DNA from 2 places in the Metabacillus flavus genome. Region 1 is predicted to be linked to the other one. Evidence: riboswitches for the same ligand, from Rfam matches in the RefSeq annotation. Region 1 holds a riboswitch; the other holds the start of a gene.

What was found. A riboswitch is a leader RNA that binds a small molecule or an ion and turns the genes downstream of it on or off. The one in region 1 is predicted to bind S-adenosylmethionine.
Region 2: linked by a shared signal. The riboswitch ahead of J9317_RS02605 (sugar ABC transporter substrate-binding protein) and the one ahead of J9317_RS17810 (alpha/beta hydrolase) in region 1 are both predicted to bind S-adenosylmethionine.

Annotation. Positions count from the first base shown of each region.
Region 1 covers NZ_JAGVRK010000001.1:3,468,823-3,473,918, reverse strand. Annotated here, with positions in the region: gene J9317_RS17820 (VOC family protein) at 1-383, shown strand, start outside; gene J9317_RS17815 (biotin transporter BioY) at 454-1,020, shown strand; gene J9317_RS17810 (alpha/beta hydrolase) at 1,024-1,800, opposite strand; SAM riboswitch class I at 1,908-2,011, opposite strand; gene J9317_RS17805 (histidine phosphatase family protein) at 2,146-2,727, shown strand; gene J9317_RS17800 (GNAT family N-acetyltransferase) at 3,105-3,542, opposite strand; gene J9317_RS17795 (NAD(P)H-dependent flavin oxidoreductase) at 3,539-4,594, opposite strand; gene J9317_RS17790 (peptide chain release factor 3) at 4,894-5,096, shown strand, end outside.
Region 2 covers NZ_JAGVRK010000001.1:487,004-492,099, reverse strand. Annotated here, with positions in the region: gene J9317_RS02610 (sugar ABC transporter ATP-binding protein) at 1-471, opposite strand, end outside; gene J9317_RS02605 (sugar ABC transporter substrate-binding protein) at 491-1,564, opposite strand; SAM riboswitch class I at 1,690-1,852, opposite strand; partial or broken gene J9317_RS20480 (hypothetical protein) at 1,964-2,122, shown strand; gene J9317_RS02600 (YhgE/Pip family protein) at 2,291-4,750, opposite strand; gene J9317_RS02595 (RDD family protein) at 5,008-5,096, shown strand, end outside.

The DNA.
Region 1 (5,096 bases):
GGATGCTTTTCGCCGAACAGCCGGAATCAGAATTTCCTCTGCCGTTTTTCATCGAATGGGGCGAGTCGGATGAAGTTAGAAAAGAGGATTTAATTCGGACGGGAGCACTTGCGCCTCACCCAAATGGAATAAAAATGATCCGTGAAGTCATCTACCTCTCTGAAAATCCTGAGAAGGCGGCTTCTCAATGGTCGGAGTGGCTTCAGCTGGAGAAAGATGAAAAAGAGGGTGAAGACGTGAAAATATCGTTGGGAGACACGTTCGTAAGCTTTAGAAAATCAGAATGTCATCATGAAAAAGGGATTTACGCGGTTTCTTTCTATGAAAAAAATAATAGGGAGCCCCGTGAGAAAATGTGGCATGGCGGAACCTATATTCTGTAAAACCTTTTACAGAAATCGATTCCTTATGTTAACTTTAAGTTTATAAAGGTTAACAAAGGGGAAGAGAATGATGCAAAAACAAAGGGAAAAGCTCCGCATGCTTATTTTATCTGGAATGTTTGCGGCAATCACAGCTGTATTTGCACAAATTGAAATTCCGCTTCCAATCGTTCCGATTAGCGGACAGACATTAGCAGTAGGAATTGCGGCTACTATTCTCGGCAGCCGGTATGGGGCCTTGGCTATGGCTGTATATGCTGGTCTTGGAATGATTGGCCTGCCTGTCTTTGCGGAGGCGAAAGGCGGTCTTCACATATTGGCGGGGCCAACCGGGGGATACATAATCGGATTCATTGCGGCGGCGTTTTTAACAGGATATTTCCTTGAAAAAACAAAGTTTACGCTCATGTTTGCGCTCGCCGCAAACACGATTGGGATGCTGGTTACATTGCTCTTCGGAACGGTGTGGCTAAAAATCGTCTTAGGTTTGCCGTGGGACAAGGCACTTGCTGTTGGTGTCTGGCCATTTGTAGCAGTTGGCCTCATAAAAGCGGCGCTGGCGAGCTGGATTGGAATTGCTGTAAGAAGACGGCTTATTCAAGCGAAGCTGCTTAATCAAAAGGTTCAAGCAGCCTAGAATTCAGGCGTTCATGCTCTTCCTATTAGCAGGAAGGGCTGTTTTTTGTATGGAAAAAAATTGATTGGCTTCTCTTACGATCAAATCCTGGTCAAAATCCATGGAGGCTACATGATAAGAATTTGGAAGGCTAATCACCTTTTTTCTGTTGGCGGAAATGGACTCCATAATCTTTTCAGAACAGGCGGCAGGAACAACATGATCCTCCGGAGAACAGAATACAACGACTGGACACGTGACTTCTGCAAGCTTGACTTTTGCTTCATTCATAGCTTTTCTCAGCTCGGAAATGGCTTTAACAGGTATTTTTTCATAAGCGATTTCCTCCACAGACGGATCCTTTATATCTGGCCGTCCTTCTTTAATGAAACCTGTATCTCCCACAATCTTTTCATACTCTGGAACTTCAAGTGCTGCATTAATAAGACCTATTCCATCGATTTGCGTGAATTGGCTGGCAAGCTTAATCGTCAGGCTGCCGCCCATGGATTGTCCGATAACAAATACTTTTTTAAATCGGCTTCTTAATTTTAAATAAGCAGTTTCCAAGGAGCGGTACCAGTCTTGAACCGAGCAAAGCTCCATATCGGACGGACATGTACCATGTCCGGCAAGCCTGGGAGCATAAACAGAATAGCCCAATGAGGCAAATTTTTCTCCCAGCGATTCCATACTCTGAGGGGTGCCGTTGAAGCCATGGCACAAAAGAATGGCCTGTTCAGAACTCTTATGAATGGAAAAGGACTGAGCGCCAGTCATTACTCTTTTCAGTTCTTTCATAACTGCCTTCCTCCTTAAAACAATAGACTCTGTTTGATAGCTTTGAAACAGCCAAATAAAAAAACCTTCTTTGGCATTGGCTGCTAAGAAAGTTTACGGTCAACATTTCTTTATCGGCCAAAGCATCGCGCTTTGCTGGTAGGAGCACCTTTCCAAATGGAGGTTGCTGTGAAGTCATAGAGCCAGTTCTCTCGTTCACTCTTGATAATTTAATTAATCCTATATAATTACTTGGTTTTAAGTATATTATCATGGCCTATGTAATGTGTCAATGGAGACTTGTCCATCAGAACGCGATAAAATAGTCTATAACACTAAGAAATTTAAAGAATGGAAGTGGAATAATTGACTAAGTTGGGGATTGTCAGACATGGCATCACGGAATGGAATATAGAGGGAAGAGCGCAGGGCAGCTCCGATATTCCGCTTCATGAACAAGGGCTTAAAGAAGCGGAAATGCTGGCAGAACGTCTTAAGGGGGAAGATTGGGATCTCCTTTATTCGAGTCCGCTGCTACGTGCAAAACAAACGGCAGATTTCATCAGTAAGAAGCATGGAGGATTAGAGGTGTTAACAGATGAACGCATCCGGGAAACTGGAGGCGGAGAAATTGAAGGAACAACAGAAGCTGAACGTTTGGACAAATGGGGAACTGGCTGGAGAGAACTTGACCTGGGCAGAGAGCAGTCCAGGCAAGTGACAAAAAGAGGGGTAGAATTTGTTGAAGAGATCCTAAAGAAGCATCCCGGAAAGAACATTCTAATGGTGACCCATGGTTCATTTATCAGGCATCTTCTTCAGGAACTAACGCCGGTGAATGAAGAACGTGAGCCATTAAAAAATACCTCGATCACGCATCTTCTAATAGAAGACTCAAAGTGGTCATGCGGCCTTTATAATTGCACAAAACATCTGGAAATCAAATAAATGGCCAGCTCATTACTCGAGCTTTAATGAGTGGCAGGCTTTTTTTATCTCTTTTTCTTGTTGTTCATATGACTTCCTAGTGCCCCGCCAAATAGCGCTATTCCGATAGCAATCCATATTTCTAATGGCATTATTAGACGCCTCCTTCTTTTTCTTACCTTAAGGTTAATCTGATTTTCAATTAAAATTTTCAATCAAAAGATGGAGTGACTTAAGTTGTTTTTAAGCTGGCTAAATAAAATGACTCTTTCCTAAAAGATTACTGTTGTTTTTTTGAACAAAAGCGGTATAGGCTGCAGGCACTTGGGACCGAGGAGACTTAAGCGCTCGCTTTCCTAAGAGCGAGCCATCCTGCAGCGGAAACCAACTGGATATCCCTATTTTAACTGTTTATACATGACCTGATGAGGTCCGATTCCTTCTATTTCAAAAACTCCTCCAACCGGATGCAATCCCTGCTTTAAGTAATACGCTTCCACACTTGTTCTCGCATTGCACCACCACAAATCCACTTTTCTTTCGGCGAGCACCTGTTCCGCTTTAATAAGCAAAGAGCTGCCTGCCTTTCTGTTTCGGTATTCCTGCAGGGTAGCCATGCCCCGCAAGCGGTACTGATGATCTCCAGATAGAAGCGGAATGACTTCTTCCGAAAAGCTTGCAATGCTGATTAGGAGTTCATCTTCATAGCACCCCAGGTGGAAGGAACTTTCGTTATTATCATTCTCGTAGCGGCAAGAGCTTACGGGCTGGCCGGGTCTTAGCAGCTTTTGCCTGAGAGGAACCGCTTCTTCGGAATGTATAAAGGTGACAATCATAATGTCGCATCCTTTGATAAAGATAAAATCGATTGAACCAGGCTTTCTACAGACTGGCTGCGGCTAAGCCTAGGGCTTTGTCCGCACCATAATGACATATACTCTGCGTTATTTTGTTCCGAAGCCGCTTTTCGGATTTCCTTTGTTAAATCATTTTGCAGCGGGTAGGGGAGAATTCTTGTTTCTTTTTCCATTTCATATATGAACTGATTTTTAATTCCGCGTGCTTCTTTTCCTGAGAAAGCATTCGTAACCACTACCTGATCCTCGCGTGCGTTCAAAACCGCTTCTTTGTATGCAGGATGAGCGCTGCTCTCAAAAGCCGTTAAAAAGGCCGTTCCCATTTGAACGCCCTGCGCTCCTAAGCAAAGGGCAGCTCTATATCCTCGTGCATCCATAATTCCGCCAGCTGCAATGACGGGTATTTTAACAAAGTCGCAAATCTGCGGAATGAGAGACATCAGCCCCATCATGTGATGAAAGGGCGGACCTGAAAACGTTCCGCGGTGTCCGCCTGCTTCACTTCCCTGGGCGACGATGGCATCAACTCCTTGTTCTTCAAGAAGGATTGCTTCCATCACGGAAGTGGCCGTGCCAATAACGATGGATCCGTTATCCTTTAATTCCTGAATGATGTGTTTTGCCGGCATGCCAAAGGTAAAGGAGCATACGGGAACCTTTTCCTTTAAAACGATTTCGAGCTGCTCCTCATAAATGCTCGTCCCTTCATTAAATACGGGGGGATTTTCATCTATATGGAGTTCTTCACGGAATGAGCGCAAGGCTTCAAACGCATTTTGAATTTCACTCCGGGAGGCATCAGGCTGTTCAGGGACAAAAAGGTTGACGGAATAGGGCTGATTGATGTTCTTTTTGATATCTGAGAGTAACGCTGAAAGGTCTCCAGGTGCCATATAGCCTGCACCGATTGAGCCGAGGCAGCCTGAGCGGGACACAGCGCAAACCAGTTCCGGGCCGGTAATGCCTCCTGCCATTGGCGCTTGGATGATGGGATAATTGATGCGAAGCAGTTCTGTTAAGGATGCTGTCACGTTCATTCCTCCATTTCATTATAGAAACTTTGACAAAGTCCTCTGTATTTCCTTCTATTGCAGCAAAAATAGGTCTGTTCTTAAAGCTGAAACGACAGCAGTTCGGCAAAAAAGAATAGCCGGATTCACGAAAACCAAAAGATTGAGACAATTCAGCGCAAGTGGAATATGATAATTGGGCACCGGACCCGATAGCTTTTTAACCTTCATTTATGGTATATTTTTTGAAGTGCATCTTGATATTTAAACCCGACTCTTCTCTAAGAGCTGAATAAACTGATATAGAACGAGGTATATACATGAACTTAAAACAGGAAATTAATAAGCGCAAAACGTTTGCGATTATTTCCCACCCGGATGCCGGGAAAACAACATTAACAGAAAAACTGCTTCTCTTCGGAAACGTGATCCGTTCTGCGGGTACCGTAAAAGGAAAGAAATCAGGAAAGTTCGCAGCATCCGACTGGATGGAAATTGAAAAAAAGCGCGGAATCTCTGTAAC
Region 2 (5,096 bases), 3.0 Mb from region 1:
GGCCCGCGCGATGAGAACCATTTGCTTCTGGGCAAGCGTTAATTCAGAAGCCATTTTCATAACCGAAATGCGGTCCTCCTGCAGCAGCTTCAGAGCCTCCTTCGCCTCTCGATTCAGCTTCTTTCGGGAAACCGTCCATTTTTTGGAGGAGGAGAAGGAGTCGAGCATGATGTTGTCAGCGACCGACAGCTGAGGAACGAGCGCTGTATCCACTTCCTGGTACACACAGTCGATTCCGAGTTCCTTCGCTTCTTTTGGCGAGCGGATCTGAACGGGCTGCCCGTTTACAAAAATTTCGCCGCCATCCTGCGTATAGGCACCTGACAGGATTTTCATCAGCGTGCTTTTCCCCGCTCCATTCGCTCCAAGCAGCGCACGAACTTCCCCGCTTTTCAGTTCAAAATGCGCATCCTTCAGCGCCTTAACACGGCCGAATGATTTGGAGATGTTTTTCATTTGCAGAAGGCTCATCCTTCTCCCTCCTTCTCTGTTATTTTCCTTCTTCCAGCTTTTTCAGCTTATCCGTATACCCCTGCTCGCTTTTTCCCCAGCCTTCCACGTGCTGATCCAGGTCATTCGTTGTCACCTGCTCCTTCGGAAGGGCTTCCTTCGTCACAAATACCGGCTTCAATTTCACTTTTTCCTCCACGCTGTCCCCATTGATTTTCTGATAAGCGTAACGGACCTGAATGCGTCCGATGTCTTTCGGATCGACAGCGGCAGAAGCGACCCATGGGCTGTTTTCCTTTTGGATCATCTGAAGATCCTCATCACTCATGTCAATTCCATACACTTTAATATCCGTTCTTCCCGCCTGCTCAAGAGCACGAACCGCCCCTTTTGCAAATTCATCCCAGGCTGCCCAAACAGCTGTAATCTCGCCTTTATTCGGATACTGCTTCAGGATCGCTTCCATCTGGGCCTGTGTATCGAGAGCCGTGTTTTGGGTTGCGGCACCAAATGCGGCCACTTCCTTAATGCCTGTGTTTTCTTTCAAAAATTGCTGATACGCGATCTGGCGGCGTTCCATCGGAGCAAATCCGGCCACCCAGATTTTCACGATGTTCGCTTTTCCGCCTGAATCTTTAGCCAGCTGATCAAGCGTCATCTGTGCCATTTGCTGGTCACCCTGTTCAATCGACGTTACACCCTTTGATTCCACCCCTGCATCAAACGCAACAACCGGAATGTTTTTGCTGATCGCTTTTTCGACACCGGCAGTCAGCGCTTCCTTCGTTCCGTGATCAATCAGAATCGCGTCAAACCCTTGATTAACCGCGGCATCCACATTGGACGCCATTTTTGCCAGATCGCCGTCAGATGTGAACACAACGGTTTGGCCGCCAAACTTTTCGGTCTGCTCTTTAACGCCTTCTATGTATTGAGCTGAGAACGTTCCAAGGTTCTGCTGCATAATAAGGGCGATTTTCTTTCCTGCAAGCGGATTGTCTTTGCTTGCCTTTGCTTTTGTTCCTGCCTGCTCGCCCACTTTCGGCTGGCATCCTGCAAGCATGGCGAGAATGAGAAGCGCTGCCAGAAGGATCTTTGCATATTTTTTTGTCATGATCTTACTCCCCCTAATAGAAATATTCCGGACGTTCTTTCGAGGGCTTTTCTTACCGGAAAAATAGGAAAAGCCCCTTTCTCATAAAGAAAGAGGCTTGAAGAATTAAAGTCGTCTTCTAAAGCCTCTTATCTCTCAGAAAGTAAAAACCTTTCTGTTGGAATTAGCACCGTGCCTTCAGGGTCAAAACCCTGGCGCGTCTTGCTTTCGCGCCCCGTCTCGCGACGGAATTACGGTCGGTTGCTGGGCATCATAGGGCCAAATCCCTCCGCCTGCTCTGGATAAGAGTGCAATCTGAATAGTATGAAATTTTATTTCCTGAGCTGAATGTTATCACCATTTTTTACAGCCTGCAACATTTTTTTGAAAAAACTTTCAATTCACTCGGGAGTAAATGGGTTTTGCCACAGGATTGCTGGAAATGCCTGCTTTATGCTGAAAGTGAATTTTGAAGGTCTTCAAAAAACTGAGGAGTTTATCAACGGCATTTCCAGCCTGGCTCAAACCGTCACACACAAGTGGAGACGGCATTCCGGTTTAAAGAATAGGCTATGTTAAAGCATTATGTTGATGAGACGCAAGCGGGAGCAGCCGGACAGGTGAGACCCCGCAGGCTCACCGCCAGTCCAAGGATAAGCGAACGCCTGCTAGCTGCAATCAACAGCCAAGTTTAACAGAGCTAAAGAATAAGAGAACCAGTCCGAAAACTGGTTCTCTCTCTTTCTCTTATGCCTTGAGCTCCGAATTTTCATCCGCTGCACGACCAGGAAGAAAGATCGTTACAGCAGATAAAATTCCAAATACAAGGGCAAAACCAATCAATACCCATACACTTCCCCAAAGCAAATTTGAATCCCCCAGTGAGATGACCGCTTTAAACCCGGCAATCGTATAGGTAAACGGAAGCCAGCCGCTGATTGCTTGAACTCCCTCAGGCAGCAGGATGACCGGCAGGCTTGCTCCGGTTGTGGTTATCTGTGCAACAGCCAGAATAAAGGCGAGGAATCGGCCAATGGTTCCTGCAACAGCGGTCAGGGCAAAGATGATAATCATGAAGACGAGACTGACGAAAACAGCGAATAGGATAAAATAGAAAGCGTTTTCAACTTGAAGCTGCAGAATAACTAGAGTAAAGATCGAAAGGACAAGTGCCTGAATGACGGCAAAAATCGCCATTTGGCCAAGCTTGCCCGCATACCAGCCAATGCCGGAGGCTTCTGCAGGCTTTTTGAAATCAGTTACAAAAGTAAGAAGCAAAATGCCAGCGAATAATGCTAATGACAAAATATAAGGTGCGGTTGAGTCACGATAAAATTCATATTCATTTACTGTTTCTGATGCGAGTTTTACAGGTGAGGAGAACATAGAAATGTTGTCGTCCCCCGCTTTAATGCTTCCGGTTTTCTCGGCTCCGCTAGCAAGACCGTCTGCAAGCTGGCCGCTTCCTTCCTTCAGCTTCAGAACGCCGGCGTCAACTTTTGTGACTCCGTCTGTCAGCTGGCTCCAGCCATTCTTGACAGTTTCATTTCCGCCGCTGACTTTAACCAGTCCCGTATGAAGATCTCCCGCTCCTGCGGTAAGGGTCCTCCACCCGGCATCTACTTCCGTGTTTCCGCTGTAGATTTTTTGTGTACCGCCATACAGCTCTGAGACTCCAGACTTCATCTCTTTCCATCCGGAATTCACTGATTGATTTCCGTTGCTTACTTGCGCAGCTCCGGCATTCAATTTTGCAACTGATGAGGTAAGCTCCTTCCAGGAAGAAGAAAGGGCCTGGTTTCCATTTGCAATCGCTTTTGATCCGGCCGCAAGCTTTGCTGCCCCTCCGCTCACCCGGGCTTGTCCTTCTTTTAGCTTTGTCATGCCGGCGGCCAGGGCATTCGCACCGTCTGACGCTTGTTTGACGCCGCCTGCTACTTGTGCGGTTCCTTCTTTCAAGAGTTTCGTATTTTTCGTAATGCTTTCTGTACCGCCTGCTACAATTTTGCTTGTTTCAAGCAGTGTGAGAAATTCACGGTCCGTTTTCAGCTGAGGATTTTTAGCAAGGTACGCTTCCAAACCTTGTGCAAGACCCTTTGCACCGGCAGATACCTGAGCTGCCCCAGCATCCAAATCACTCATGCCTTTTGCCGCCGCGCTGCTCCCAGGCGCAAGGACCGCAAGTCCATCCTTCAGCTGACCGCTTCCCGCTTCCGATTGCTTCAGTCCTTCAAGCACTTGGGCTGCGCCGACATTCAAGTCTCCGGCGCCCTTAGCCGCATCACCTGATCCGGCTGCAAGCTGATCGATTTTCCCTGAGCCCTGCTTTAACGATTGATAGAGCAGCCCTGTTCCATCCTTCACCTGCTTGGAGCCGTCTGCAAGCTTTTCAATGTCTCCGGACTTCCCTGTTAAGGATTCGAGCAGCGTTCCTGTCCCGTCGTTTACCTGTTTCGTACCCGCTGCAAGCTCAGATATACTTCCCTGTTTTGCACTGAGGGAGTCGAGCATCTCCTTTGATCCTGCTTCAAGCTTTTTGGATCCATCCGCCAATGCCGCAATATCCGCAGACTTGCCTGTCAGAGAATCCAGGATCTGGCCTGTCCCTTTTTGAAGCTCTTCGGATCCTGTATAAATTTGATTGGACCCATCTGAACCGGCTGTAAAACCTTCTGAAACCTCTCCAAGCTGTGCGAAAAGTTTTGACGTATAGTTTTCCGTAATTTTATCGCCCAGCTGTTCTCTGATTTTTTCCGCAGCGCCCTTTGTAATTTGAGCGGCAGTAAAGCTTAGCCCCTCATTTTGAATGTAGCGCAGCTCAGGCACCTCCGGATTTTCTCCCAATACGGTTGTCACTTTTTCCGAAAAATTTTCTGGTATTTCAATGACCATGTAGTAGGACTGATCTTTTAGTCCTGCAGCTGCTTCTTCAGAGCTGACAAAATCCCAGCCAAGGCTGCTGCTTTTCTTTAAATCGGCCACTAAGTCATTCCCTGCATTAATCTGCTCATCTCCGGAAGCCGCCCCTTTATCCTTGTTCACGACAGCTACTGGCAGGTTATCCAAGTGATCATATGGACCCGACCTTGAAGAAAGCAGGACCGCTGCATACACAAGCGGTACGAGAAGAACAGCAATCAGGGCCACCAGCATCCCTTTCCTGTTCCCGTTTTGAAGCCTTTCTTTCATCCCCTCAAATCTTCCCATGCACATCCCCCGTTATCCATCTAAATATCTATATACAAAAGTGAATAAGGACTCATTCACTGATATTCTTTATATATACTGAATATTTAGTCAATATTCCTGCCTGTTTTATTATAGATGCAAAAATATTTTTCTGTTATGTAATAGTTTTGCAGGACTTCATCGAAAGTGGTCGTTTAGACGCTGAAGCATGCGGGTAAATAAAATCAGTAATTTGAAATAATTACCTAAAAAGGAAGGAATGAGTGTATTTGGACATGAATCACACAGTAAAGTACGGAGGATTTTGGATTAGAACCGCGGCATTATTGATTGACACTGCAATTTTGTTTACCGTTTTCTTCAT